3 regions of the Arthrobacter sp. 05T444 genome follow, and region 2 is predicted to be linked to each of the others. Evidence: predicted binding sites of a transcription regulator. Region 2 holds the regulator's gene; each other region holds the start of a gene.
What was found. The regulator HrcA, encoded in region 2, represses chaperone genes, less so after heat shock. The targets are predictions, from matches to a motif close to TTNGCACTCGNNNNNNNCGAGTGCNAA.
Positions count from the first base shown of each region.

Region 1: the regulator HrcA is predicted to act here: its motif matches at 7,149-7,175, upstream of groL (chaperonin GroEL).
Region 3: the regulator HrcA is predicted to act here: its motif matches at 2,132-2,158, upstream of groES (co-chaperone GroES).

Region 1 is NZ_JBFTKK010000016.1:81,104-90,959, reverse strand. It holds gene AC1DD3_RS15785 (lipid II:glycine glycyltransferase FemX) at 1-989, shown strand, start outside; gene AC1DD3_RS15780 (threonine/serine exporter family protein) at 1,039-2,535, shown strand; gene AC1DD3_RS15775 (siderophore-interacting protein) at 2,541-3,380, opposite strand; gene AC1DD3_RS15770 (uracil-DNA glycosylase) at 3,426-4,202, opposite strand; gene AC1DD3_RS15765 (DUF3263 domain-containing protein) at 4,317-4,691, shown strand; gene AC1DD3_RS15760 (LytR C-terminal domain-containing protein) at 4,742-5,386, shown strand; gene AC1DD3_RS15755 (cold-shock protein) at 5,545-5,748, shown strand; gene AC1DD3_RS15750 (ABC transporter substrate-binding protein) at 5,781-7,064, shown strand; gene groL (chaperonin GroEL) at 7,354-8,982, shown strand; gene AC1DD3_RS15740 (RNase H family protein) at 9,143-9,856, shown strand, end outside.
Region 2 is NZ_JBFTKK010000006.1:20,889-30,744, forward strand. It holds gene AC1DD3_RS07525 (16S rRNA (uracil(1498)-N(3))-methyltransferase) at 1-18, opposite strand, end outside; gene dnaJ (molecular chaperone DnaJ) at 21-1,148, opposite strand; gene hrcA (heat-inducible transcriptional repressor HrcA) at 1,207-2,220, opposite strand; gene AC1DD3_RS07540 (DUF3097 domain-containing protein) at 2,433-3,287, shown strand; gene AC1DD3_RS07545 (alpha/beta fold hydrolase) at 3,341-4,285, opposite strand; gene AC1DD3_RS07550 (SDR family NAD(P)-dependent oxidoreductase) at 4,423-5,247, shown strand; gene AC1DD3_RS07555 (hypothetical protein) at 5,342-5,851, shown strand; gene AC1DD3_RS07560 (helix-turn-helix transcriptional regulator) at 6,187-6,624, shown strand; gene AC1DD3_RS07565 (VOC family protein) at 6,635-7,036, shown strand; gene AC1DD3_RS07570 (helix-turn-helix domain-containing protein) at 7,239-7,514, opposite strand; gene AC1DD3_RS07575 (DUF2975 domain-containing protein) at 7,514-8,011, opposite strand; gene AC1DD3_RS07580 (mycothiol transferase) at 8,223-8,732, shown strand; gene AC1DD3_RS07585 (DUF4870 domain-containing protein) at 8,910-9,329, shown strand; gene hemW (radical SAM family heme chaperone HemW) at 9,426-9,856, opposite strand, start outside.
Region 3 is NZ_JBFTKK010000001.1:18,106-27,961, forward strand. It holds gene AC1DD3_RS00085 (shikimate 5-dehydrogenase) at 1-374, shown strand, start outside; gene AC1DD3_RS00090 (THUMP-like domain-containing protein) at 403-1,641, opposite strand; gene AC1DD3_RS00095 (hypothetical protein) at 1,695-2,096, shown strand; gene groES (co-chaperone GroES) at 2,316-2,612, shown strand; gene groL (chaperonin GroEL) at 2,689-4,299, shown strand; gene AC1DD3_RS00110 (hypothetical protein) at 4,569-5,267, shown strand; gene AC1DD3_RS00115 (DUF389 domain-containing protein) at 5,282-6,250, opposite strand; gene AC1DD3_RS00120 (acyltransferase family protein) at 6,412-8,445, shown strand; gene guaB (IMP dehydrogenase) at 8,636-9,856, shown strand, end outside.

The DNA of each region.
Region 1 (9,856 bases), on a different contig from region 2:
ACCTGCTGCAGTCGGAGGCCTTCGCCGACGTCAAACAGCACTTCGGCTGGAAACCCCTCCACCTCGTCTACGAAACAGCCGACTACACGAGCTACAACCTGGTCCTGGAAAAGACCTTTCCGGTGCTGGGTAAACTCTGGTACCTCATCAAGGGGCCCGACGTGGCCGACGTCGAGGATATTTCCGGTATCGCCAGGGCCAACGCGGACTTCGTCAAGAGGGCGCGGCTCGGCGTTTTCGCCATCAAGATCGAACCGGACATCGTGCTCACCGACTCAGCCCGTCAGGCCATCGAAGGGGCGGGGCTGGTCAAGACCCACAACCTGCAGCCCAACGACTCCACCGCGCTCCTGGATATTTCCCCCGAAGAGAACCAGCTGCTCCGGAACCTGCACTCACGTGGCCGCAACGCGGTACGCCGCGCCCTGCGTGAGGGCGTCGAGGTGCGGAACGTGGAGCCCACCGAGGAGAATTTCCGCGCCATGTACGGGCTGATGACCACGACGGTCGAGGCGAAGTCCCAGGTCCGGGTCCGGGAGTACGAGTACTACAGCCAGTTCTGGACCAATTTCATCAAGCGCGGCCAGGGCAGGCTCCTGTTCGTCTACGAGAACGGCGCGCCCTCAGTGGGCGCCTTCGTGATCAACTACGGCCGCAAGGGCACCTACAAGGACGGCGGCTCCCTCCAGAAACGCAGCCAGTACGGCGATTCGCACCTGGTGCAGTGGACAGCGATCAATCAGGTCAAGGAACTTGGCTGCACGGAATACGACTTCTGTGGCACCCCGCCGAGTGACAAGCTCAAGGACAAGTCCAACCCGTTCCACGGACTCGGCCTGTTCAAGACCAGCTTCAGCAAGACCGTCACCGACTTCGTGGGCTGCTACGACCAGGTCATCAGCCCACTGAAATACAGGGCGTGGATGGCCGCGGGCGAGCGGGTGGCGCGGCAGGTGTATACCCGCCGGACCGGACAGCAATTTTACTAAGACAGCCAATTATGCCCAGATCAGCGGCACTGCACGGAGGGAGGCCGGAATGACCAAACAACCCCGCGGAGCCAACAGGCCGCATACCGACGGACTGCCCAAGACGGAACCGCTCTCGCCTTCCCAGCTGCACCAGAATGCGGCGGCCAAGCGCATGCTCCGCCGGCTGGTCCAGGGGGAAAACCCGCCGACGGCGCCGCTGAGCATCGTGGACCGGCTCGCCGGGAGCCCCTACGCCAACCCGATGATCCAGGTCAGCGGCGTTGACACCTCGGCCCGGAAGACCATGGACTTCGCCCTGCACCTGGCCGAATCAATGTTCCGGTATGGGGCCGGTGCCCTCGAAGTGGAGACCAGCATCATCGCGGTCACTGCGGCGCTGGGCCTGAAGAACATCGAAGTGGACATCACCAACCAGTCGGTGGCCATCAACTACGCGCCCAAGGAACAGACGCCCATCGCCCTTCTGCGGGTGGTCCGCTCGTGGACCAACAACTACGCGGGGCTGGCCAAGGTCCACCAGCTGGTGACTGACATCGTGGCCGGCGGCGTCGGCAGGGACGAGGCTATCCGCCGGCTCGACGAGATCATCCGCAGCCCCAAGCCTTTTCCCCGCTGGATGGTCACGGTGGCGTTCGGCGTCTTTTCCGCGGTTTTCGTCGGGGTGCTGGGCGGCGGACCGGGAGCGTCCGCCATTGCCTTCGGCTCGAACCTGCTGATCAGCCTGCTGGCACGGCAGCTGGGCCGGTGGCGGGTGCCTGACTTCTTCATCACGGCCGCCTGTTCCTTCGTGGTCACCTTTGTCGCGCTGCTCCTGTGGCGGTTCGGCCCCTTGGCAGGGATCCAGATCGCGCCGGCCATCGTGGTGGTGGGCGGCATCCTGCTGTTGCTGCCCACCGGGCGCCTCGTGTCTTCGGTCCAGGATGCGATCAATGGCTTCCCCGTCACGGCGGCCGGCCGGTTCCTGTCCACCATGCTGACTTTCGGCGCGCTTGTTGCCGGGATTGCCGTCGCGTTTGTGGTCGGTGACATGACCGGCATGGAGACCATCAATGTGACCGAGACGTTCCCTCCCGCGTATGTGTTGTGGGTACAGGTCGTCTTGGTGGCGATTGCCGTCGTGGCCATCGGCATCACGGAGCAGACGGCCTGGAAGCTGCTGCTCCCGACGGCGGCCGTGGGCGTGGTGGGCCACCTTGTCCTTATCTGGGGAGAAGCCATCGGCATTGGTCCCCGTTTTGCCCCGGCGCTGGCAGCCGTGGTCATTGGGCTGCTGGCCCGCGTGGTGGCGCTGAAAATGGGCGCACCCCAGCTGGTGGTCGCCGTTCCGGCGGCACTGATTCTCCTGCCCGGGCTCACCATCTTCCGCTCGATGTATGTGCTGACGATTGAGGAATCGGAGATCCTGCTCGGTGCCGGCGGCATGCTCAACGCCGGGGCGATTGTGCTCGGCGTTGCCGGCGGGATTGTGCTCGGCGACACCTTGGCCAGGCCGCTGACCCGGAGCCTGGCGAGCAACGAACGACGGCGGGCACGGCGCCGCTAGCGCCGCTAGATCTTCCCGATCGGCAGCTTTTTCTCGGCCTGGAAGTCGTCCTCCACCCGGCCCTTGGCCCAGTAGCCGGACAGAGACACCTGGCTGCGCTCCAGCCCGCGTTCCCGGAACAGCACCTCTCGCAGGCCCTTCATGTAGCCCCGTTCGCCGTGCGCAAAGACATCCACCCGGCCGTCGGGCCACTGGGCATTCCGCACGGCGTTGACCAGCAGTTCGCTGCCCCCGGCGGGGACGCCTTCGCGTGGAAGCCAGACCAGCTGGAGGGCCGCGGGGGCGGCAATCGCCTGGATGTCGGCGTCGGACTCCACCTCCAGGAACGCGAGCCCGCGGGCGTCCGACGGCAGGGATTCGATGACGGCGGCCACCGCGGGCAGAGCCGCCTCGTCGCCGGCCAGCAGATGCCAGTCGGCCGCGGGATCCGGGTTGTAGCCGCCTCCCGGGCCGGTGAAGATGATGCTGTCGCCGGACTGGGCGGAAGCGGCCCAGGGACCTGCCAGCCCTTCGTCACCGTGGATGACGAAGTCGATGGCCAGCTCACGTGCAGCCTCGTCCACCCACCGGACCGTGTAGGTCCGGGTGTGTGGCCACTGCTCCCGCGGCATCGTTTCGCGGACGGCCCACAGATCCAGCGGCTGCGGATATTCCACGCCCGGCTGCGGGAAGGCAATCTTGACGTACCTGTCCACGAAGCCGTTGTTCACATAATCCGCGAACCCGTCGCCGCCCGCCACAATCCGCACCATGTGCGCGGAAAGCTGCTCGCGCCTGATGACGGTCAGGTTGATCTGGGGGCGGGATTTCCGCGTGGCGGACGTCGCGGCTGGAACAGAAGTCATGAAAGTAAGCGTAGGCTAAGTAGCCTGCCCGGCTGCATCGGGGCGTCACAGAACGGGCAGTTCCCAGTCAACTCCGCCGTCGCCCTGCTCCTGCAATAATTCATTGGCCCGGCTGAAGGGCCTGGAGCCGAAAAACCCGCGGGATGCAGACAACGGGCTGGGGTGGACGCTGGCCACCACCGGGGTGTCGCCGAGCAGGGGGCGCACGCCTTCGGCGTCCTTTCCCCAAAGCACCGCTACCAGCGGGAGCCTGCCGCCATCAGCCGTCCGACGCGCAAGCACGGCGGTGACCGCCGCCGTCGTGATGGATTCCCAGCCTTTTCCGCGGTGTGAGCCGGCGGCGCCCCCGCGCACGCTCAGGACCCTGTTGAGCAGCAGCACGCCCTGGCCGGCCCACGCACCGAGGTCGCCGTGGACCCTTGCCGGAAGCCCCAGGTCGGATTCAAGTTCCTTGTAGATGTTCGCCAGGCTGCGGGGGATGGGCCGTGTCCGGCCGTCCACGGAGAAGGCCAGGCCCACTGCGTGGCCCGGCGTGGGGTACGGATCCTGGCCCACAATCAGCACCCGCACATCCGCCAGAGGCTGGCGGAAAGCCCTGAGGACGTTCGACGGCGTCGGCAGCACCGCATGCCCCGCCGCCACCTCACCGGCCAGGAAGGACAGCACCGACCTCAGCTCACCCTCCACCGCGGCCAGCGCCCCGGCCCAGTCAGGAGCCATAAGTTCAATCAGGGGCATCCCGGCCATCTCGGCGAAGCCAAGGGTCTCCGTCTCGGCTGCCCCCAGCTCAAACAAGGGTTCAGGTTCAGTCACAGCACCCATTCTCCCAGCAGCCGCCCTCTGCGCCACCCACGTCACACGGCGTAAATGACAACGCTGTTATTCGTCCGTAACATGGGTGGTGGACTTTTACCGGATTCAGCGAAGGAGGATGCAGTGGCGGAGCCGTTGCAGGACCATCTCGCAGAACAGCATGCGGCGCCGAACCCGCAGGCGGACCAGGCGCAGAACACCGGACCGCGGCGCGGCTCGCTGCTGGATGACTTCCAGTTACGGGACTCGCCGCTGAGTGAGCGTGAGCAGCAGATGCTGGCGCTGGAACGGCAGTGGTGGAAGTACGCCGGCGCCAAGGAACAGGCCATCCGCGAACTGTTCGACCTCTCAGCGACGCACTACTACCAGATCCTCAATGCACTGATCGATACTGAGACTGGGCTGGCCCACGACCCCATGCTGGTGAAGAGATTGCGTAGACTACGTACGTCACGTCAGCGGGCCCGCACTGCACGCCGCCTGGGGTCTGACGCGTAATCGTTAGTGCCGAACCGCCGGCAGAAGACCAACAAGGACGTCGCTTTACCATGACCAATTATGCTCGGGACGAATTCGACAGGGTCCCTGAAGCCTCTTCCCGGCAGGGCGTACACCGTGCCGTTTCGGCGCCGTCCCGCCCGCGTTTGTGGCCCATCCTGAGCGTGGGGATCGGCGCCCTTGCCGTCGGCCTGGTCGCGTTCCTCCTGCTGCCGCAACTTGGGTTCCAGGCCGCTGCTAGCCCGTCGTCAGCCAACGCCGCAGGCGCCCCGTCGTCGACGCCGTCAGCGACTTCCTCAGCCAAGCCGTCCACGGCGGTGAAGGCGTCCGGCGCCTCGAACGCCGCTTCGCCCTCCGCCACCCCGTCATCATCGCCCTCTGCCACAGCTCCTGCAGCGGCCCAGGCTCTCGGGTCAACTGTGGACAAAACCCTCCCCGTTTCGGTCTACAACGGCACGCTGACGTCCGGACTCGCGGGCCGGGTGGGCGCCACGGTCCAGGCCGACGGCTGGGCCCTGGGCCAGGTGGCCAACTGGCAGGGCGCGCCCCAGCAGCAGTCGGTCATCTTCTACTCAGATGCGGCGCACAAGGCCAGCGCCGAGGCCATCGGGGCCCTGCTGAACATCACGACGTTCGTGGAAAGTGCAGAGTTCCAGACCCCCGTTGCCGTGGTGCTCGGCCCCGGATTCCAGTGACGATTTGAGTTACGCCTGAATAACTATTGCCTCCGGTTCCGGCTGTATGTCTGCCTCCTGGCGGGCCCCAGTGGATAGAGTGATTTCAGGCTTCGAAGCGTAATTCACGGCACACGCTGAGGTGGGCCTTACGGAAGCAATCTGAAAGTGTGGAGATCATGGCATTGGGAACCGTGAAGTGGTTCAACGCCGAAAAGGGCTACGGCTTCATTACAGTTGACGGCTCGGGCGATGACGTCTTCGTGCACTGGTCTGCCATTCAGGGTGATGGCTACCGCGCGCTCGATGAGGGCCAGCGCGTTGAACTTGAGGTCGGCGAAGGCGAAAAAGGCCCCCAGGCGGAAAGCGTCCGGCCCGCATAGTGGTGTTCCCCGCCGCCCGCAGCCTTGCCCCCGTGACAGCCCGACGGCGGACCGGCAGCTGGCCATCCGCCCGCGCCGCCGCCTGGGGTGCTGCAGCCGTTGTGGCGCTGAGTGCGTGCTCCGGATCAGCCGGAAATGCCCGGACAGCATCTGTCGAGGCCAGCGGCGACGGCACCTTGCGGATCGGGCTGATCCTGGACAACACCGGCGGTCAGGCGTTCCTGAACGGTGCACAGCTGGCGGCCGCCAAACTCGCCATCCAAGAGATCAACGCCGCCGGCGGCCACAAGGGCAAGCCCGTGGAGCTGCTGCCGGAAAAAGTCAGCGCTGACACCGCCGCCCAGGCGCGGGAACTCGTGGACGCGAAAGCGGACGTGGTGATCGGCCCCACCGATTCGAGCCACGCTCCGGCCGCCATCGACGTGCTGTCCAAGGCAAAGGTGGCGCTCATTTCACCCGCCAACACTGCCTGGCAGCTGAACACCTACAAGAGCGGCGGATACTACTTCCGTACCGCGGCCGCCGACATTGCGCAGGCAGCCGTGCTGGTGAAGCTGGCCAAGGACGGCGGCGCCAAGAGCATCGCTGTGGTCCACGAGGACGGCGCCTATGGCACGGAAGTGTCGGCGGCCGTGGCGGCAGCCGCGAAGAGCGCAGGGCTGGATCCTGTGACAGTGGCTGGCTTCAAACCGGGCGACTCCCAGAAAGCGGCAGCGGCTGCCCGCGATGCCGCCCCGGACGCCGTCGTCGTGGTTGCCCGTGAAGATGCACAGGGCGCCATTGCCGAACTCAACAATGCCGGGCTGTCAGGAAAGAAGCTGGTCCTGGCCGACGGCGCCTTCAAGCAGTACGGTTCGGACCTTGCCTCCAAGGCGCTGGACGGGGCCCACGGGATCGTCCCCGGAGTCTTCCCCTCCGCGCACCTGCAGGGTGAACTCGTGGCGGTGGACGCAGGCCTCAAGGACATGACCTACGCCGCGGAAACCTACGACGCGGTGAACCTTGCGGCCCTTGCCGCTGCCGCCGCCGATGACGACGCCGGTGCATCGGTGGCCGCGAAGCTGATCTCCGTCTCGGGAGGCGCCTCCGGCGCGGCAACACAACCCGCCGGCAAGCCGTCCGCATGCAGGACGTACAAGGATTGCCTCGCCGCTGTCAAAGCCGGAACCGCGGTTGACTACGACGGCGAGTCGGGGCCGGTCCGGTTCGATGCGGACGGCGAGGTCACAGTGGCCAACTACATGGTGTTCACCTACGGCGCTGACAACAAGGCGAAACTCACCGGGAGTGAAACGGCCAGCCGGACCGCTGATTAATCGCTGGGAGCGAAGCGGGCACGCAAGCTCCCGGAATTTCGCGCCTACTGCTTGCACTCTCCCCGGGGGAGTGCTAATTATTGATTAGCACTCCTGCGTATCGACTGCTAAGGCATCGCCCGGTTTAGGCCGTCAGCGAGGCCGGCGGCCGTGCATGGAGCGAAAGAAACACCTGGTTGGGGTGAGATCCGTACTGCCGGCATACAGAGGCCTGCAGGAAAGATCGTCCGTCGCGGGCACCGCAGCGAGGTTCATTCTTAACGACTGTCCCGAAAGGACTACTGCCGTTATGGCCAAGATCATTGCATTTGATGAAGAGGCACGCCGCGGTCTTGAGCGGGGTCTGAACATCCTCGCCGACGCCGTCAAGGTCACCCTCGGCCCGCGTGGACGCAACGTCGTCCTCGAAAAGAAGTGGGGCGCCCCCACGATCACCAACGATGGTGTTTCCATCGCCAAGGAGATCGAGCTGGACGACCCTTACGAGAAGATCGGCGCCGAGCTGGTCAAGGAAGTTGCCAAGAAGACGGATGACGTCGCTGGCGACGGCACCACCACGGCTACCGTGCTGGCACAGGCACTGGTCAAGGAAGGCCTGCGCAACGTCGCGGCCGGCGCTGACCCGCTGTCCCTCAAGCGCGGCATCGAGAAGGCAGTTGAAGCGGTAACCCGCGAACTGCTGGACAACGCCAAGGAAATCGAAACCAAGGAAGAGATCGCCGCTACGGCCTCCATCTCCGCCGGTGACGACGAAATCGGTGCTCTCATTGCCGAGGCCCTGGACAAGGTCGGCAAGGAAGGTGTCATCACCGTCGAGGAGTCCAACACCTTCGGCCTGGAGCTGGAGCTCACCGAAGGCATGCGCTTCGACAAGGGCTACATCTCCGCGTACTTCGTCACGGACACCGAACGCCAGGAAACGGTCCTGGAGGACCCCTATATCCTGATCGTCAACTCCAAGATCTCCAACGTCAAGGAACTGGTTGCTGTCCTCGAAAAGGTCATGCAGTCCAGCAAGCCGCTGCTGATCATCGCCGAAGACATCGAGGGCGAGGCTCTGGCCACGCTGATCGTCAACAAGATCCGCGGCACGTTCAAGTCCGTCGCCGTCAAGGCTCCGGGCTTCGGTGACCGCCGCAAGGCGCAGCTCGCCGACATCGCCATCCTCACCGGTGGCCAGGTCATCGCCGAGGAAGTCGGCCTGAAGCTGGAGACCGCCGGCCTCGAGCTCCTGGGCCGCGCCCGCAAGGTTGTTGTCACCAAGGACGAGACCACCATCGTCGAAGGTGCCGGCGACGCCGACCAGATCGCCGGACGCGTCTCCCAGATCCGTGCCGAGATCGAAAACTCCGATTCGGACTACGACCGCGAGAAGCTGCAGGAGCGCCTGGCCAAGCTGGCCGGCGGCGTTGCAGTCATCAAGGCCGGTGCCGCAACCGAGGTTGAGCTCAAGGAACGCAAGCACCGCATCGAGGACGCCGTCCGCAACGCGAAGGCTGCTGTTGAAGAGGGCATCGTGGCCGGCGGTGGCGTTGCGCTCATCCAGGCAGGCCTCAAGGCATTCGCCAACCTGAACCTGACCGGCGACGAAGCAACCGGTGCGAACATCGTCCGCGTTGCCATCGACGCTCCGCTGAAGCAGATCGCCTTCAACGCAGGCCTTGAGCCCGGCGTTGTGGTCGACAAGGTCCGCGGCCTGCCCGCAGGCCACGGCCTGAACGCTGCAACCGGCGAGTACGTCGACCTGCTGGCTGCCGGCATCAACGACCCGGTCAAGGTAACCCGCTCTGCCCTGCAGAACGCGGCTTCCATTGCCGGCCTGTTCCTCACCACCGAGGCAGTAGTAGCCGACAAGCCGGAGAAGAACGCTCCGGCCATGGGCGGCGGCGACGACATGGGCGGCATGGGCGGTTTCTAACCCCCGGCCTTCCCATCGCTGAATAACGCGTAAGAGCAGCAGCGGCCCCACCTTCGGGTGGGGCCGCCGCTGTCGTTAACGCCGTTGACGGCGCAACGGCCCGGCAGCCCGCGAACGGTGCGTGAAATTCAGTGTCGGCAGGGTCTGGCAGGATGGATTCGTGACGATTACAGCAGCGGCCGACGGTTCGGCTTTAGGAAATCCCGGCCCGGCCGGATGGGCCTGGTACGTGAACGACGATTGCTGGCGCGCCGGAGGGTGGCCGCACGGAACGAACAACCAGGGCGAGCTGATGGCTGTGCTGGACCTGTTCCGCGCTACGGCCCACATTCCCCAGGAGGACCTCCGGATCCTGTGCGACAGCCAGTACGTCATCAACTCGGTGACCAAATGGATGCCGGGCTGGAAGCGCAAGGGATGGCGTAAGGCCGACGGAAAGCCGGTGCTGAACGTGGACCTCCTGAAGGAGATCGACAAGGAACTCGCAGGGCGGAAGTACACCTTCGAATGGGTCAAGGGCCACGCCGGCCATGACCTGAACGAAGCGGCCGACGAGCGCGCCCGGGCCGTGGCCGTGGCCTTCCAGCAGGGAGTGGCCGCACGCTCCGGGCCCGGCTTCCGCGGAGCGCCGGCGCTCGGCGCAGAGGAGGCCCGGGCAGGCGCCCAGCCGAACGCCGGCGCCCAGCCGAACGTCGGCGCCAGCACCGACGGGCCCGCCAGCACGGAACCGGACCGCACGCGACCGGACCGTACCGGACCGGACGAGGCCGACGAACTGGACCTTTTCGGCGGCCAGGACATCTCCGGACCGGACCTCCGAAGGCAAGCCCGCGGCGACGTGGCTGGCATGGGTCTGTCCGCCGCCAGCGAGCCG
Region 2 (9,856 bases):
AAATACGGGGTTGCTCACCGCTACAGGTTACCGAGGCGGTCCCGCAGCTTCGCGAAGACGCCGCCGCTGGCGGCGAGCTTGCCCTCGGAGAACTGCTCGCCGCGGAGCTTGGCCAGCTGACGCATCAGGTCTTCCTGGGCCGGATCGAGCTTGGATGGCGTCTCGACCTGCAGGTGCACCTTGAGGTCGCCGCGGCCGTAGCCCCGGAGGTGCGTGACCCCGAGGCCGCGGAGGGTGATGATCTCGCCGGACTGGGTACCCGCCTTGACGTCGATTTCCTGCTTTCCGTCGAAGGTGTCCAGGCTCATCTCTGTGCCCAGGGCCGCAGCCGTCATGGGGATGTTGAACGTGGCGTGGAGGTCGTCGCCGTCGCGGACGTAGGTGGGGTCGTTGTTGACCCGGATTTCCACGTAGAGGTCGCCGGAAGGACCGCCGGCCGGGCCGGCTTCGCCCTGCCCGGAAAGCTGGATGCGCGTGCCGGTGGCGACGCCCGCAGGAACCTTGATGGTCAGCGACCGGCGGCTGCGGATGCGGCCCTGGCCGTTGCACTCGTTGCAAGGGTCCTTGATGACGGTGCCAAAGCCTTCGCAGGAACCACAGGGGGCCGTCGTCATGACCTGGCCGAGGATGGAGCGCACTGCGCGCTGGACCTGGCCGCTGCCGCCGCAGATGTCGCAGCGTTCAGGGTGTGTGCCTTCGCGGCAGCAGGAACCCTCGCAGGTGGGGCAGGTGACGGCAGTGTCGACTTCCAGCTTCTTGTTGGCGCCGAAGACTGCGTCACGCAGGTCGATCCGAACGCTGATGAGGGCGTCCTGTCCCCTGCGCACCCGGGAAGCCGGGCCCGAGGTTCCGCCGGCTCCGAAGAAGGTGTCGAATATATCCTGGAACGCGAAGCCCTGGCCGGCGTAATTGCCGCCGCCGAAGCCGTTGTCCGTGCCATTCTCGTTGCCCGTGGTGTCATAGACCCTGCGCTTCTGCGGGTCGGACAGCACTTCGTAGGCGTGGGTGACGGCCTTGAACCGTTCCGAGGCGTCCTCCCCCGGGTTGACGTCCGGGTGCAGGGTGCGGGCCAGCTTGCGGTAGGCCTTTTTGATCTCTTCTCCGGTGGCTTCCGGGGAGACTCCAAGAACGTCGTAGTGGCTGCTCAAAGTTCGTATCTCTTCCTGGTTGTGTTGCCTGGGGTGCGGGGTTCACTGGGCCGTGGGGTCACGGTCCGAGAATCCTCGAAAGGTAGCGGGCCACCGCACGGACGGCGGCCATGGTGGTGGGATAGTCCATCCGGGTGGGCCCAAGGATGCCGATCTTCGCGGTGGCGTCCGGTCCGTAGCCGGTGGCAACCACCGACGCCTCCGCGAGTCCGTCGTAAGGGTTCTCCCTGCCGATGCTCACGGCCACTCCGCGGGGGTCCTGCGCCATGTCGCTGAGGAGGCGCAGCATGACCACCTGCTCCTCGAGGGCCTCGAGAACGGGTCCGATGCTGAGCGGGAAGTCCACGTTGGACCTGGCCAGGTTCGCGGTGCCGGCCATGACCATCCGGTCTTCCCTGCTGCTGTGCGCGAGCCCTTCCAGGGCCTTGCTCAGGGCGACGGCGGCCGGACGCTCCGCCGGAGCGCAGCCCGCCACGACAGCGGCGAGGTGGTGCGGCAGCATGGTCAGTGCTGTGCCTGCGACGCCCGTGAGGAACCGGGTCCGCAGCGCGGTCAGCGTGTCGTCGCCGAGTTCCTGGCCGACGTCGATGACCCGCTGCTCGACCTTCCCGGAGTCGGCGATCAGCACGATGAGGACCTTCCGGGGGGCGAGCTGCACAAATTCAATGTGCCGCACCACGGCGCGGCTCAGGTGCGGGTACTGCACGACGGCGACCTGGTTGGTCAGTTGCGCGAGGAGCCTTACCGTCCGGTCCAGGACGTCGTCGAGGTCGTCGGCCCCCTCCAGCAGTGACTGGATGGCCCGGCGCTCGGCCTGAGACAGAGGTTTGACGGCCGAAATCTGGTCCACGAAGAGCCGGTAGCCCTTGTCGGTGGGAATCCTGCCGGCGCTGGTGTGCGGAGCGGTGATGAGCCCCTCGTCTTCGAGCGCCGCCATGTCATTGCGGATGGTGGCGCTTGAGACCCCAAGATGGTGGCGCTCGACGAGGGCTTTCGATCCCACGGGCTCCCGGGAATGGACATAGTCCTCGACAATGGCGCGCAGCACCTCGAGCTTGCGTGGCTCGCTCACAGTCCACCTCCGATCGACCGTTACTGGGCAGGGGCAGGGGGCGCCCGACAAACCCATCGTTAGCACTCGACATGCCTAAGTGCTAACAAGTCTAATATGAGACCGCCCGTTGTTAGCATTGGTACCGCTCCGGGCGAAATTCCGGGCAGATTCCGCCGGAGGCCGGTTCCAGGCCCGTGGCGGCAACTTCCTAGTGCAAAGCGGTGTGAACTATGCATTACCAGACCTGGGGCCCGCAGGACATTGCAGCGCCCGCCAAGAACGATTTGCCGGAGGTCCCGGTCGAGCGCGGAATGGTGCTGGAAGACGTCCAGTCCGGCTGGGTCGGGGCGGTGACGCGAGTGGAGAAGTCCGGCGGCATGCACGTCGTGGCGCTCGAGGACCGCCGCGGCAAGTCACGGTCCTTCAGGCTCGGGTTCGGGTTCCTGCTGGAGGGCAGGCCCATCCGGCTAATGCCGCCGGCACCGGCGGCCAAACGCGCAGGTTCCGCCACGGCCGCCCGCACGGCTTCGGGTTCGGTCCGGGTGGAGGGCCAGCGTGCCCAGGTTGCCAAGGCCAGCCGCATCTGGGTGGAAGGCAAGCACGACGCCGAACTGGTGGAAAAAGTCTGGGGCGACGACCTCCGGGTGGAGGGAATCGTCGTCGAGCCCCTGCACGGCATCGACGACCTGGCCGGCGCGGTTGCCGCGTTCCGCCCAGGTCCCGGGCGGAGGCTGGGGGTCCTTGTGGACCACCTCGTCTCGGATTCCAAGGAGTCCAGGATCGCAGAAGCCGTCATGGCCTCGCCCGGTGCGGCCGGGAACGTGCTCATTGTGGGCCACCCGTACGTGGATGTCTGGCAGGCCATCAGGCCGTCCGTCCTGGGCATCGCGCAGTGGCCGGTGGTCCCCAGGGGCACCGACTGGAAGACCGGGATCCTCACGGCCTTCGGCTGGCCGCACTCCACGAAGGAAGACATCGGCCTGGGCTGGCAAAAGCTCCTCGGTGCGGTCCGGACCTACGCCGATCTGGAACCGGCCCTGCTGGGCCGGGTGGAAGAGGTCATCGACTTCCTTACGGTGCCCTAGGGACCTGCCGGGACCGCCGATTTCGACGCCCGGCCCCATCCAAAGACCGTTTATTACCCGGCCGCGATCTCTTCGACAGCCTGGGCTAGAGCCTTCATGGATTCAGGACCACCATGCCCCTCGCCCTCGACGATGACGAGATGGCTGCCTTTCCAGCGCTGGTGAAGCTTCCAGGCGGTGATGACAGGGCCGCTGATGTCCCGGCGACCATGAATGAGGTAGCCGGGAATTCCGTCGAGCTCATGAACCCGCCGCATGATTTCCTGCCCTTCAGCCAGGAATCCGTCGTTGGACCAATAGTGGGTGACCAGCAGCGCGAACGTCATGCGCTCGCGCTCGTCGTCGAACATGGGGCCAGGCTGCCAGTACGGGTCCAGGGAAATGTGCGTGGACTCCCAGCGCTCCCAGGCCAAGGCGGCGGACCGGGCATCGTCGCGGTCCACACCGGCCAGCCGGCGGGCGTAGGCATCCACTACACGTTCGCCCGGGTTTGCCTTGGCGGCATGTGCGAAGTCCTCCCAGGCTTCGGGGAAGATACGTCCGACGCCGTCGGTGATCCACCCCACCTCGTCGCGGCTTGTCGCTGTGACCGCCACCAATCCGATGCCAAGTACCCGATCAGGATGCCTGAGCGCGTAGGCGAGAGCGAGCGTGCTGCCCCACGAGACGCCGGTGACAATCCACTTCTGGATTCCGAGGTGCCCGCGCACCGCTTCGATGTCGTCGAGCAGGGCCTGCGTGGTGTTCTGGGACAGGCGGCCGAGGTCGTCCTGGACTGTCGGAAGGCTTTTTCCGCACCCGCGCTGGTCCAAACCTATGGTCCAAAACCGGGCCGGGTCGTGTCGCTTCCGGTAGCCCCCTTTGCCAAGGGAGCCGCCTGGGCCTCCGTGCAGGTACAGGACCGGCACACCTTTGGGATCCCCTGTGCCTTCCCAGTAGATCTTCGCGTGGGGTACGTCCACCCAGCCGTTAGTTGTCTCCGCGCCCTCATCGATCACCCGCTCAACGATATGGGAACATTGGCGCTTGTCACGGTCGGCAGGCCATCGCAGCGAACCCTGAACGATGCCGGCCCAAGGCGCCAGCTCCGGCGTATCATGGGTCGCGGAACGGAAGGTAAGCGGGGCCGGTTAGCATGACCAACGATCACGAACGCAACGAAGCGCCGGCGGGAAACGTTGCTCTCGTGACCGGTGCAAGCCGGGGAGTCGGCCGGGGCATCGCACGTGGCCTTCTGGCAGCAGGGTTCCGCGTTTACGGCACTGGCCGCTCGATCGACCAGGCGGACCTGCCGCTGGAGATACGCCGCCTGCAATGCGATCATCTCAACGACGACGAGACTGCACGTGTGTTTGAAGCGATCCGGTCCGAGTGCGGATGCCTCGATCTCCTCGTCAACTGCGCCTGGGGCGGCTACGAGAACATGGTCGAAGGGGGCGCCTTCACGTGGGCTGCGCCGTTCTGGGATCAACCGCCGCATCGCTGGACCGGCATGATGGACGCCGGTGTGCGCGCGGCATTTGTATGTTCGTCGCACGCGGCGCGCCTAATGACGCCGCGGCACCGCGGCTTGATCATCAACATCAGCTTCTGGTCTGCGCAGCGTCACCTCGGCAACACGATCTACGGCATCGCAAAAGCAGCGACGGACAAGATGACGTCCGACATGGCCGTCGAGCTGAAACCGTTCGCTATTCCGGTAATCTCGCTCTATCCCGGCTTGGTTCGAACCGAGTCGGTCCTGGCAGCGGCGGAAAGTGGTGCGTTCGATCTCTCGACCAGCGAAAGTCCTGAGTTCATCGGCCGCGTGATCAATGCGCTGTTCCACGACCCGAAGCTGATCGCGCGGACCGGCCAGGTGCTTGTCGCCGCCGCGGTTGCGAAGGATTTCGGCGTACTGGACATCGACGGAAATTCACCGCCTGCGCTGACACTTGCGGACCTCCATGACGTTCAATAGTTTCCACGCCCCGACGCTCCAAACGCCGCAGTCCCGGCGACCGCCCGCATGAACTACATGGCCCGGCGCTGAGCCGCGGCGGTACATTGTGTGCATGGGACCTCGTGCTTCAGGCCGTCGAGATTTACTCGCTGATCGGCTCTTGGGTGTCGCGGAGTTCAGCCACGCGCACTGGTTCTTCGGCAATCTCTATGAGGCCCTCGTTAAAGTCCCGCACCGGGTCGCGGCCTCGGAAGCAAGCCGTGAACTCCCTCGGTCGCCCTTTGGATCGGGAAGCCCCGGCCGCTACTACGTGCCGATCGCCCCGATCAACGCCCCTGTGGCCATTGCTGCCCTCGTTGCAGGGTGGAATCATTCCAACAGCAGGGTCTGGCTGGTAGTGGCTGCCGCCAGCTCCACGGCCGGTGCGGCCGCTACCGCGTATCTGCTTCGGTTCATCAACCCCGACCTGTTCTTCAGTCCACAACCGCTCAGCCAGCTGCGCCGCAAACCGTTGTTGAGGCGGTGGTACAGGGTCCACGCCCTCAGGCTCACGGCCAGCGCCGTTTCCCTGGCAGCTATCCACCAGGCCCGGACAATTCAACTCAGAAGCCGCATTGGCTGACTGAGCCATCGTCGCCAATCGTCGGGCTGATCAACTTTCGGGACTTCTGTGCCGCCAATCTTAGCGACCCCTCTGGGAATGGAGGCCGGCCGGTTCTGCCCGCCTGCGCAAATGCGTAGCCGCAGGGGCAGAAAGTCAGGTAGAGATTACGCGTGCCCTGCAGACGCATGAGGCGTTGACTGTTAAGAGGGCGGAAGCAATGTTGAAGCCCTTCGGGCTCAGGCCGCCGGCGTCAGGATGGTTTCCGGGCAGGTTCGTCCGGAGCGAGACGGGCCGGCGGCGTGAGTGCCCCAAGTCGCCTACACCCTACTCCACCAATTAGCTAGACTGGCGGCATGACGCCGCAGGAACTCGCTAACCTGGCCCATCTGCGCCGGGCCCGCGACCTGATCGATCGCGAGTACGCCCGGCCCCTTGACGTGCCCACCATGGCCGCCGGCGCCCTCATGTCGCCGGCGCACTTCTCCCGCCAGTTCAAGGCCGCCTACAGCGAGACCCCGTACAACTACCTCATGACGCGGCGGATTGAGCGGGCCATGGCCCTGCTGCGCGCCGGGATGAGCGTGACCGATGCCTGCATGGAGGTCGGTTGCACCTCGCTGGGTTCCTTCAGCTCACGCTTCACCGAGATCGTGGGCATGACACCCAGCGCATACCGGGCCCGCGAACACCATGCAGTGAAGGCTATGCCGTCGTGCATCGCCAGGCAGCACACACGGCCCGATCGCAAGCCGAGCAGGATTGAAGAAGCGTCCCCGCGACCCCTGCAATAGCGTGTGAGATATGAACATTTCACTTCAGTACTCACACATCACAGTCAACGACCTCGACGAATCGCTCGCGTTCTACCGTGACGTTCTAGGCCTGGACGTGCGCAACGACGTCGGCTCCGACGGACACCGCTGGGTCACTCTCGGCAGCGCTGCCCAGCCCGATCTGGAGCTCGTGCTGTCCGTCCCGCACGCCGGCCGCTCCCGGGACGACGGCGACGCGTACCAGCAGCTGCTCACCAAGGGCGTCCTGCCCAACATCGTCTTCCGCACGGACGATCTCGACGCCACGTTCGAGGCGGTCCGGGCCGCCGGCGCGGAGGTCCTCCAGGAACCCATCGTCCAGCCATGGGGCCCGCGCGACTGTGCCTTCCGCGACCCTTCCGGCAATATGATTCGCTTCAACCAGGCCTGAATCGGGCGGGCGCGCCCCGCCCTCTCACCGCTCTGAATGCCGCTGAAGTAGTACGACGACGGGACGTCACCGTGGGCTTGAATTCGCCGGGTGCCCAGGGTGGCGTTCCGTCGCCATGACCACCTACCGTCGTGCTGCACCTTGTAAGACAGGATGATGATGCCGCTCTTGAGGACCTCCGGCAATGAATAATCTGCGCAGCTCACGATTCCGAGCTGCCACGCGCGAGCGGCCGGTCACCGCCGTCGTCTGCTGACGTCAGGTCCGCCGAATCCTCCGGTTCCCAGCGCAGCAGGTCTCCAGGCTGGCAGCCGAGCGTCTCACACAGTGCGGCGAGCGTCGTAAAGCGCACCGCTTTGGCTCGACCGTTCTTGAGCACCGCCAGGTTGGCGGGCGTGATTCCGACGCGGTCCGCGAGGGTGCCCACGGACATCTTACGTTTGGCCAGCATCACGTCGATGTCGACGACGATCGGCATCAGATCACCTCGTCCAGCTCTGTCCGCAGGTGATGCGCCTCGGCTTCGCGGGTGACCGCTTGGTCGAGCAGCGCCCGAAGCACGAGGACGATCAACGCCATCCCGGCGATCATCACGGACGCTCCGCAGATCAGGAGGACGACGCCGGGCGGAACGGCTTCACCCGGCGCGAGGATGACGGCAAGTCCGAACATGAGCAGGGAGGCGGCCGCGACTGCACCGAACACGACGTCCACGTACCGGAACGCGGCATGGGAAAACACCGTTCCCCGACCCACCATCGTCAGCAAGCGCCACACGCACAGCAGAGTGACCTGGATGGTCATGATACCCAGAACCGCTATGACGAGGAGCGGTACGCGCACACCGGCTGCCTCCGGGCCGAGTTCCTCCAGGTCGACGGCCAGTAGCGGCACCATTACGACCTGCACGAACAGCGGGCCGGCGAGCACCATCGCTAGCACCATGCGAAGCGTAAGGATGGTCAGCTTTCCCACAATGTCTCCTATTACATCGAACAACAGTGAGATTCTCTCGATAAACGGTAGGTCAAGCAAGTGAATCCCCCGCCCGAGCCGGGTCCGGCTGCAGGTCGAATCGACTGCTTCTGGCGAAACTTCGTGACGGAGCCGCGAAGCGGGGCCCTATCCGGTGATGTCGCTTCCATGCAAGCATGAGGGCACTGAAAGTGCAGAGTGAGGGGACTCGATGAAATCCAACGAACTGTTGCTGGACGCCTTCGTCCGGATCCGTGACACCGTCGCCGCCACTCTTGAAGGGGTCGACGACGAGTCCCTGGTCCGTCGGCCCGGAGGCGCCGGAAACTCGATCGCGTGGTTGATCTGGCACCTCAGCCGGGTGGAGGACGCGCAGGTCTCCTCCCCAGCCGGCCTGGAACAAGTCTGGACCTCGCAGGGGTTTGCCGCCCGGTTCGGCCTGCCGCTGCCCGAACGTGACACCGGCTACGGCCATTCGACCGGCCAGGTCGATGCGGTGCAGGCGACGCCGGAGCTGTTGCTCGAGTACCACGAGGCCGTTCACCGGCAGACCGCGGAGTTCCTAAGAAGTCTCGGCGACGAGGATCTCGACCGCATCGTTGACAGGCGCTGGGACCCGCCCGTCACTCTTGGTGTGCGGCTGGTCAGCACGATTGCCGATTGCCTCCAGCACGTGGGGCAGGCCGCCTACGCCAAAGGGTTGAACGCCGCTCACGGCTAGAGGAACAGTCGCGCTTGGCTTGGCCTGGCGACGGCCCTGCTGGGCGGTCGTCCATTCCGCGCCGGACCCAGTATTCTTGGAAAGGCGCCTTTGCGCTGCCGCCGTCCGGTGCCACCGGCCGGCCACAAACCTGAACCACCGGCAATATCGCACCAACGCAAGTTTAAGGAAGACACCGTGGCAGAAGACGCTCGCGACCGCAGGGAGCCCCAGTCGGGCCCGGACCTGCCCCAGTACCATGGCGTTCCTGCCAACGCGCTTCCGCTCACCGCAAGCGAGGACAGGCAGTGGGCAACACTGGCCCACTTCGGCGGCATCCTCGGCTGCGTGCCGGCGCTGCTCATCTACCTGATTTTCCGCGACCGCGGGCCGTTCACCGCCCAGGAATCCAAGGAAGCCCTAAACTTCACGCTGCCTCCCACCATCGCGGCCTTCCTGGCCAACATCCTGGTGCTGCTCCCTGTGGTGGGCAATCTGTTCGCCGTGCTCGCAACGCTGATCTGGATTGCACTTGCCTGTTTCTCGGTGTCAGCCGGCATCCACGTCAACCGGGGCCAGCCGCACCGCTACCAGTACAACCTGCGCTGGATCAAGTAGCCGCCCAGGCAGCAGCGGCCCCTGACCCCGTCCGGGGTCAGGGGCCGCTGCTTTGTTCAGCGGGTTCCGCCTTCTGGGGGTGTGGCTTCCAGCGGTTTAGTCGGGCAGGATACGGCGCACGACGGCATCAGCCAGGAGCCGGCCCTTGAGCGTCAGGATCAGCCGGCCCTTGAACGCTTCGGCGGGTGCCACGAGGCCGTCGGCAATGAGTCCGGCCACAGCGTGCTTTCCCGAGGCCGACAGCGAGCTGACCGCAAGTCCCGAGGCGAGACGGGCCTCCAGCATGACTTTTTCCACGTCGCGCGTTTCGGCGTCGAGCGTCTCGCGTCCCGCAGCAGGCGACACTGCGGCGGTCAGCCTGTTCGCATAGGCGGTGGGGTGCTTGACGTTCCACCAACGCACGCCGCCCACGTGGGAATGCGCGCCCGGTCCGATCCCCCACCAGTCGTCCCCGCGCCAGTAGGCAAGGTTGTGCCGGCACGCCTGTCCGGGAGTGGCGGACCAGTTGCTGACCTCGTACCAGTGGA
Region 3 (9,856 bases), on a different contig from region 2:
CCATCATCGCCCGGAACGAGACCGCCGGCCGGGCGCTCGCCGGTCTCTACGGATTCCAGTGGAGCGCCGAGCTCGGCGGCGCCACGGCGGACCTGGTCATCAACGTCACGCCGGTCGGCATGGCCGGTGGCCCTGAGGCCGGCTCGCTGTCCTTCCCCGTCGAAGCCGTCGAGGCCGCCAAGGTGGTGTTCGATGTCGTGGCCCTGCCGGCAGAGACGCCTCTTATCAAGGCGGCGCGGGCGGCCGGCAAACAGGTCATCACCGGCGCGGAAGTGGCCACCGTCCAGGCGCTGGAACAGTTCGTGCTGTATACCGGCATCCGCCCCACCGACGAGCAGGTGCGGGACGCCGAAGCGTTCGTGCGCGCGCAGTAGCGAACGCTTGGTAGGGCCCTGGAAGGGCTTAGCCCGGCTGGACCGGCTCCACGGAGACGGTCACTCGGTCCTCACCGATCCTGGTGAGGACCAGGGTGGCCGTCTTTTTTCCTGCTTTTTTCCCGCTGCCCTTCCCCGCCGGGAGGAGCTGCTTCCGGAGCTCCTCCGGAGTGACGGACGTGCCGCGCTTCTTGATGTCCAGCACGCCGATGCCGTTCTGCTTCACCCAGGCTTTGAGTCCCTTCACGCTGTACGGCATGACCTCCAGGACTTTGTAGGCGCGGGCGAAGGGGGTGTCCACCAGAGCCGGGGCACAAATGTAGGCAATATGTTCATCCACGAGGTGTCCGCCCAGCTGCAGGGCCAGGTCCGCCACGAGGCCGGCGCGGATCACGGCGCCGTCAGGTTCGTAGAGATAGCCCTCCACGGGCCCCACAGGAGCCGCCGGGCCGCCGCCGAAATCCTCCGCGCTGGTGAGTTCCGCCGCCCCCTGCGGTCCGAGCAGCAGCGCCGCCCGCCGCACCCCGGCCCGGGCCACCGCATTGAACCAGAGCGAGACCTCGGTGACGTCGCCGCCCACCGAGACCCACTGCGCCTCGCAGCCGGCCGGCACGGAGTCGTGCGGCATGCCGGGGCCCATCTTGACACCCACTGCGAGCCCTGATGCGGCGAGCGACTCGACGAAGGACAGCGGAGGCGAAAAGGCCTCAGGGTCCCAGATCCTCTTAGTCCCGGATGTGGATGTAGTGCGCCGCGCCGGATCCAGCCAGACGCCGTCCGCGTCACCGAGGGAAACCGACGTCGCGTCCGAATGCACCACCGTGGCGTGCGGAAACGGGATGAGGTTGATGGTGGCGCACGCGGCGGTGGTCTCATCGACCTCCACGGCAGTCACGGCGATGTCCAGCGACGCCAGCGCCATGGAATCCGCGCCCAGGCCGCAGCCGAGATCGGCAACGTGCCGCACGCCCGCCTGGGCGAAGCGCTGGGCATGCCTGGCCGCCACGTTGAGCCGGGTGGCCTGCTCGAGGCCCGCCTGCGTGAACAGCATCTGGCGGGCGAACTCGCCAAACTTTCCTTCCGCCCTGGTCCGCAGCCGGGACTGGGTGAGTACTGCGGACACGAGGTCGGGGGAGTGCCCCGCCTTGCGGAGGCTTGAGTTGAGCGCAAAGGACTGGTCCTCGCGGTACGGACCCAGCGAGGCCAGCAGCTGCCATCCTTCTTCGGTGAGGAGCTGTGCGATCTGGTCCTGCGGTGCGTCAGACATGCAATCAAGCCTAGTGGAGTGCCCGCCGGCCGCTTGCCGATAGGGTGGTCTGAATGGAACCAAGCGCAACGCCCAGCCCCGATCAGCCTGACCGCAGCCGCACCGGCCTGGCCCGGTTTTCGCATCTGGCCCGGTACGCGCGCACCGCGCTGATCGCCGGCGCCGCCGTCGCCGTCGTCTGCCTCGTGCTCCTGGTGATCATCTTCCTGCTGGACTCCTTCAACGCCACCGTCTATTCGGTGGGCGGCAAGGACATCAACGACGCGACCGACGAGGCGCGCCAGATCCGGGAGCTGTACTCGGGGGTCCGCATCGGCGGCGTTGTCATCCTCATCGTCTCGGCGCTCACGGCCGCCGCCTCCGCCGTCATTCTCGTCCGCCAGCGCAAGAACGCGCCGGACGGCGACGACGACGGCGGCGAAGACGTAGGGTTCGACGCCCTCACCGACCGCTGACGGCAGCGCACCGGCTGTTCACCGCGGACGAAATTCTGGCACTCACCTTGACCGAGTGCTAACCACTTACATAGAGTCGTCATTAGCACTCTCCCTAGGAGGGTGCTAACACATGAAGAACTGCCAGCCTGGCTGCTGCCGGCACCGCGACGACGGTCTGCCGCCAAGGCGCAACAGTTTTACTGTCCATGAATTTGCTGACGAAAAGGAGAGGTCCGAGTGTCGGTCTCTATTAAGCCTCTTGAGGATCGTATTGTTGTCCGCCCGCTCGAAGCCGAGCAGACCACGGCTTCCGGCCTGGTCATCCCGGACTCCGCACAGGAAAAGCCGCAGGAAGGCGAAGTTGTTGCAGTAGGCCCCGGCCGCTTTGACGACAACGGCAACCGCGTTCCGGTCGACGTAGCCATCGGCGACGTCGTTATCTACTCCAAGTACGGCGGAACTGAAGTCAAGACCGGCGGCGAAGAGTACCTCGTGCTGTCTGCCCGCGACGTTCTGGCGATCGTCGTAAAGTAACTCTTTGAATCCCCGTGCCGCTGATCTGGTCTGACCGATCGGCAGCACGGGGTTTCTGTCTTGAAAGGACAAAACCATGGCAAAGCAGCTTGCGTTTAACGACGCTGCCCGCCGGTCGCTTGAAGCCGGCATCGACAAGCTCGCCAACACGGTCAAGGTGACGCTTGGTCCCCGCGGCCGCAACGTCGTGCTGGACAAGAAGTGGGGCGCCCCCACGATCACCAATGACGGCGTGACCATCGCCCGGGAAATCGAGCTGGATGACCCGTACGAAAACCTTGGCGCGCAGCTGGCCAAGGAAGTAGCCACCAAGACCAACGACGTCGCCGGCGACGGAACCACCACCGCCACCGTGCTGGCACAGGCCCTGGTCAAGGAAGGCCTGCGCAACGTTGCTGCCGGCGCCGCGCCGGGCCAGATCAAGCGCGGCATCGAGGTCGCGGTTGAAGCCGTTGCCGCACGCCTCCTCGAGAACGCCCGTCCTGTTGAAGGCACCCAGGTTGCCAGCGTGGCAGCCATCTCCGCCCAGAGCGACGAGATCGGCGAGCTCCTGGCCGAGGCATTCGGCAAGGTCGGCAAGGATGGTGTGATCACCATCGAGGAGTCCTCCACCACGCAGACCGAGCTGGTCCTCACCGAGGGCATGCAGTTCGACAAGGGCTACCTGTCCCCGTACTTCGTCACCGACGCTGAACGCCAGGAAGCCGTCCTCGAGGACGCCCTCGTCCTCATCAACCAGGGCAAGATCTCCGCCGTCCAGGAATTCCTGCCGCTGCTGGAAAAGGCGCTGGAGAGCTCCAAGCCGCTGTTCATCATTGCTGAGGACATCGACGGCGAGGCCCTCTCCACGCTGATCGTCAACCGCATCCGCGGCACCCTGAACGTCGTTGCCGTCAAGGCACCGGGCTTCGGTGACCGCCGCAAGGCCATGCTGCAGGACATCGCCACGCTCACCGGTGCGCAGGTTGTCTCCCAGGAACTGGGCCTGAGCCTGGATTCCGTCGGCCTCGAGGTGCTGGGTACCGCCCGGCGCATCACGGTCACCAAGGACAACACCACCATCGTTGACGGTGCCGGCTGCGCCGAGGATGTTGCAGCACGCGTTGCCCAGCTGCGCGCCGAGCTGACCCGCACCGACTCCGACTGGGACCGGGAAAAGCTCCAGGAACGCCTGGCCAAGCTTTCCGGCGGCATCGGCGTGATCAAGGTCGGCGCAGCCACCGAGGTCGAGCTGAAGGAGAAGAAGCACCGCATCGAGGACGCAGTGTCCTCCACCCGCGCTGCCCTCGAAGAAGGCATCGTGGCGGGCGGCGGTTCGGCTCTCATCCACGCACTGAAGGCACTCGATGAGGACCCGTCTGTTACGGCCCTCCAGGGCGACGCAGCTGCAGCTGTGGGCATCGTCCGCCGCGCACTGGTCCAGCCGCTGCGCTGGATTGCCCAGAACGCCGGTTTCGACGGATACGTCGTCACGGCCAAGGTTGCCGAGCTGGAGAACAACAACGGCTTCAACGCCAAGTCCGGCGAGTACGAGGACCTGATCGCGGCGGGCGTCATCGACCCCGTCAAGGTCACCCGTGCAGCCCTGCGCAACGCGGCTTCCATTGCCGCGCTGGTTCTCACCACCGAGACCCTGGTGGTGGAGAAGCCGGCCGACGAAGACCAGCACGCAGGCCACAGCCACTAGGCTGCAGCCCCGCGAACAGCGGTCCCGCTCACCGCGGTAGTGCCAAGAAAGGGCCGGTCCAGCAGCAGCTGGGCCGGCCCTTGTCGATGGCGAACATTGCACCATCGACAACCCCCTTTCGCCGACCTGGGGACGCGCTCGGACGGAAGCTTCACAGTCACGGTTCAGGAGAACCCAGCCCCAGTGCAGTCTTGCCCGGAGTTGTAGGCTCTGATCAATCGCGCCGGCCGGGGCGAATTGAGGAATCGATCACCACATCCGCGCTCGTCATGGCAGCCGCGATAAGCCTGAGTGGCTGCGGCGGCTCCAACCAGGCAGGCACCTCCGCACCGCCCGCGAACACGTCCTCGTCAGGCCCGGCCCTGACTCCGGCGGCCAAGGCCTACACCAACGACGAACTCACCTCAATCGTCGCCGGGCTCAAGGATGCTCAGGGGCAGCCCCTGACTGTTGTCCCGGCAGCGCAAATCGATCAGGGGCTGATAGCAGCCCGGGAACTGCTCAAAACCGCGGTCATCACCCCAAAGGCTTGCGGCGTGCTGGCCGACAACAACAGCCAGGTACCCGACGGCAGCACCTACGCGGCAGGCGCAAGCCTGGCAGCGAAGGCCAAAACGGCAACGGTCGTGACCGTTTTCGCTGTCAAGGACCCTGCGGTGATGACGACGCAGTTTGAGAAGAGCGCGGTGGCGCTCCAAGAGTGCTCCAAGTTCACGATCGAATTGAAGGGGCAGAAAATCACCAGTGACATGAAGCCGCTTGAGGCGGCTGTGAAGGCCGATAAGTCCACCAGCGCTCTGACCATCCAGACCCTTCCCAAGGGACAGAAACAGGCCTTGGTCACCGTCACCGGAATCAAGGGAACCCTGGCTGCCACGGTGGCGAAAACCGGTCCCGTCGGGGCGGTCACTGCCGCGTCCGCACCCGAACTGGCCAAGCTCGTGAACGCTGCCCTCGACGCAGGCTGACGATCGGATCGTGCCTAGCGTTGTGACCGCAGGGCCTGGCGCCGCAGCCGTGCCGCCGTGCCGTCGGGCAGCCGCTTCGTGGCCAGGCGGTAGAAATACAGGACGGCGACGGCGGCTGCCACGATGCCGCCCAGGTTTACCAGGAGCTGCAGGGCAGAGCCCGCCGCCTTGGGGAATTCACCGAGGACGAGGGCGACGGCAACATAGCCTGCGGCCGGAACCGTTGTGACTGAAATGAAGACGCCGATTAAGGCGGCTGAACGCCGGCTGATCACCGACAGCATTCCGGCCGCGCCCGCAAGTACTGCCACGATCAGGGAGAACGGCCCCGGATGATAGATGAACTCGGCGGCCGAAGCGTTGTCCAGAGCATCCCGGGAAAACAGCCCGAGAGGCAGGGCCAGCCACGTGACCAGAGCCGTGGTGAGCATGGCCGCCGGGAACCCGACGGCCAGGGCAAGGGCAGCCCGCCGGCCCAGCCGCCACTTGCGCCGGACCAGTGCAACGGCCAGGGCGGCAAGCGGGCCGAACTCCGGCCCCACGGCCATAGCGCCCACAATCGCGATGGTGGAGTCCGTCACAATACCAATCGCCGCGAGCAGCGTGGCGAGCACCAGAAACGCAAGATAGCTCCAGCTGAGCCGGGAGTCTTCGCCGGTCTGTCTGGCGACTTCGTCCCAGACCACGGAATCGGCGCCTTCGCCGGGGGCGGTTTCCTCGGCCTTGTCTGCCCGGTCCGAAAGGACCAGTTCCGGGGTTGAAACAGCGATGGACCCTGCTTCCTGGACATTCAGGGCCTGGAGTTTCTCCATCAGCTCCTCGACCGCCTCCCTTGCAATCTGGACCACGATGACATCCCCGGGCGGGAGCAAGGAGGCGCCGCGGTGCAGGGCAACTTCGGCCGCACCGGGCTGCTGCCTGCAACTGTCGGCCACGAGCTTCGACAGCCCGGCCGGCACGCAAACACGCATCTGTACGATCACCGCGCACTCCTTTCGCCTGCTGCAAGACTAGCCACGCCGGGGCCGTCGTTTGGCCCAGAAGATCACGAAACGGTAACATGGATGTTTTGTGCCGCGGCTTTGAGGGGTTGTTTGTGTCAGTAGCGAGAACGACGGACCAGCAGGGCCAGGATTCGGGCCAGCTGCCGAGGGCTGCCCAGGTCAAGGCAAAACCGGGCTACCGCCCCGAGGTCCAGGGGCTCCGAGCCCTCGCCGTGCTCATGGTGGTCACCTACCATGTCTGGCTTGGACGTGTCTCCGGCGGCGTGGACATCTTCCTGCTGATCTCCGCCTTCCTGCTCACGCTGTCCTTCGTGCGAAAAGTGGAAAGCGGCAAACCGCTGCGGCTGGTGAGCCACTGGCTGCACCTCTTTAAGCGTTTGATTCCCGCCGCCGTCGTGGTGATCCTCGGCGTCCTTGCGGGCACTTGGCTGGTCATCCCGCAGAGCCGCTGGCCCGACGTCCTCAATGAAGCTTGGGCGTCCCTGCTGTACCGGCAGAACTGGCTGCTGGCGGATACCGCGGTGGACTACTACGCCCAGAACCACGCAGGCGCCAGCCCGCTGCAGCACTTCTGGTCCCTGTCCATCCAGGGCCAGGTGTTCATCCTGTGGCCGCTCATCTTCGCCGCCTCCGCCCTCGTGTGGCGGCTCCTCAAGAGCCGGCGGAACGTCAGCTACCGGCTCGTCGTGCTGGTGGCTTTCACCGGCATCTTCATTGCCTCCCTCATCTTCTCGATCGACCAGACAGCCACAAACCAGGCCTACGCCTACTTCGACACGAGGACCAGGCTCTGGGAGTTCGCGCTGGGCTCCCTGCTGGCTCTGTCCCTGCCCTACCTGAAACCCGGAAAGATCCTCCGCGTCGTGCTTGGCTGGGGCGGTCTCGTGGGGATGATCTCCTGCGGCCTGATCCTGACGGTGGACAGGTCCTTTCCGGGCTTCATCGCGCTGTGGCCCACCCTGTCCGCCGCTGCCATCATCGTGGCCGGCCAGAGCGGCAGCCGGTTTGGCGTGGACCGGGTCCTGAGCTCAAAGCCCCTCGTTGCCCTCGGGGACAACTCCTACGCCCTGTACCTCTGGCACTGGCCCGTCCTGGTACTTGCCCTGGCCGGCACCGGCATCGAAAAGCCCAACCTCGTCCAGGGCCTCGCCATCGTCGGCGCCTCCGTTGTGCTGGCTGTGCTGACTACCCGTTTCGTGGAAAAGCCGCTGCGGGAATGGCACTGGCCGCAACTGCGGGCCTGGCGCACCGCCGTCGTCATCGTTGCCTGCGGTGCCCTGCTGGCCGGACCGGTGGCCCTCTGGCAGACGAGGCTGACGGCGGACGAGGCGGCCGCCGCCGCCCAGCCCCGCGAACTGACCCCCGGCGCTGCGGCGCTGGCACCGGAAAACGCCGGCAAGCCCACGCCGGAAGCCACCGTCATTCCGGCGCCCGCGGCCATGAAGAACGAATGGGCGGACATCGACGGCCTGTGCACGGACCAGAATGTTCCCAGCGATCCGCTGCTGGCGGGATGCCTGCAGAACAGCAGGCCGGACGTGGTAAAGAAACGGATCGTCGTGCTGGGTGATTCGCACGCCCAGCAGTACATGGCCGCGCTGGGACCCATCGCCAAGGAGCACGGCTGGGAGGTCGTTACCCTCCTGAAAGGCAACTGCCGCTTCGGAGCCGAAACGCCCGACCGTGACGCCGAGTGCAACGCCTTCAACAAGGCCAGCGCTGCCTACGTGATGGAACACAAGCCGGATGCCGTGTTCACCGTGGCCTCCCTGACCCACAAGGAAGCGCCCTTCGAAACCGAGGTGCCGGGTTACCTGGCCGGCATCAAGCCGTTCACGGACGCCGGCATGGACGTGGTGGGCATCCGCGACAACCCCCGCTTCGCCGTCAACATGCCCGAATGCGTGCAGAAATTCGGTGCCGAGGCGCCAGAGTGCAACGCCCCGCTGGGCGAGTCGCTCGCCGCGTCATCGCCGCTGGACGCCTACCGCGGCAAGGTGAAGGGCCTGCACCTGATGGACATGAGCGACTTCATCTGCGCCGACGGCATCTGCCCGGCCGTCGTCGGCAACGTGTACGTTTACAAGGACGACAACCACCTCACTAAAACGTACGTGCAGTCAATGATTCCCATGTTTGAGAAGCGGCTGCTCGCCACCACCGGCTGGAGATAGCGGCACTGTGGCACCGGCGGCCGCCGCCGCCGAGTGCCATTGCTCACAATGCCGTCCCGGAATATGGGGATCGCCGCCGAGGTTCTAGAATTTATTCAACACTTCTGCACAGGCCAGTCCCGTAATGACGGGCTGGTCATTAGCTGCAACCCCTACCCGTGAACCCATAACCAAGGTAAGAGGCGCACTCATGACCCAGCCCGAACACAACCCCTTCGGCTTCATTGGCCTGACGTATGACGACGTCCTGCTGCTTCCCGGCCACACGGACGTCATCCCGTCCGACGCCGACACCTCCTCCCGGATCTCCAAGCGGATCACGGTCCAGACCCCGCTGCTGTCCGCCGCGATGGACACCGTCACGGAATCCCGGATGGCCATCGCCATGGCACGCCAGGGCGGCCTCGGCGTGGTGCACCGCAACCTCTCCATCGATGACCAGGCCGACCAGGTGGACCGCGTGAAGCGCAGCGAGTCCGGGATGATCACCAACCCGCTGACCATCCGCCCCGAGGCCACGCTGGAGGAACTCGACGAGCTGTGTGCGCAGTACCGGGTTTCCGGGCTTCCGGTGGTCGACGACGGCAACCGCCTCCTCGGCATTGTCACCAACCGCGACACCCGCTTCGTGCCGGAATCGGACTTCCCGATCCGCCTGGTCAGCGACGTCATGACCAAGATGCCGCTGGTCACCGGCCACGTCGGAATCAGCCGCGACGAGGCCTCGCACAAGCTGGCCACCAACAAGATCGAGAAGCTGCCGCTCGTGGACGAGCAGGGCCGGCTCAGGGGGCTCATCACCACCAAGGACTTCACCAAGGCCGAGCAGTACCCGCTCGCCACGAAGGACGACGAAGGCCGGCTTCGCGTCGGCGCCGCCATCGGCTTCTTCGGTGACGGCTGGGAACGCGCCATGAAGCTCGTGGACGCGGGCGTGGACGCCCTCTTCGTGGACACCGCCAACGGGCACTCCCAAGGCGTGCTGGACATGATCCGCCGCCTGAAGTCGGACCCCGTGGCCGCGCACGTGGACATCATTGGCGGCCAGGCGGCCACCCGTGAAGGCGCGCAGGCCCTCATCGACGCCGGCGCAGACGGCATCAAGGTGGGCGTGGGCCCGGGCTCCATCTGCACCACCCGCGTGGTGGCCGGCGTGGGCGTTCCCCAGATCACCGCCATCTACGAGTCCGCCAAGGCAGCCATTCCGGCCGGCGTTCCGCTGATCGCCGACGGCGGCCTCCAGTACTCGGGCGACATCGGCAAGGCGCTGGTCGCCGGCGCCGACACGGTGATGCTCGGCTCGCTGCTGGCCGGCTGCGACGAGTCCCCGGGCGAGCTGATCTTCGTCAACGGCAAGCAGTTCAAGAGCTACCGCGGCATGGGCTCCCTGGGCGCAATGCAGTCGCGCGGC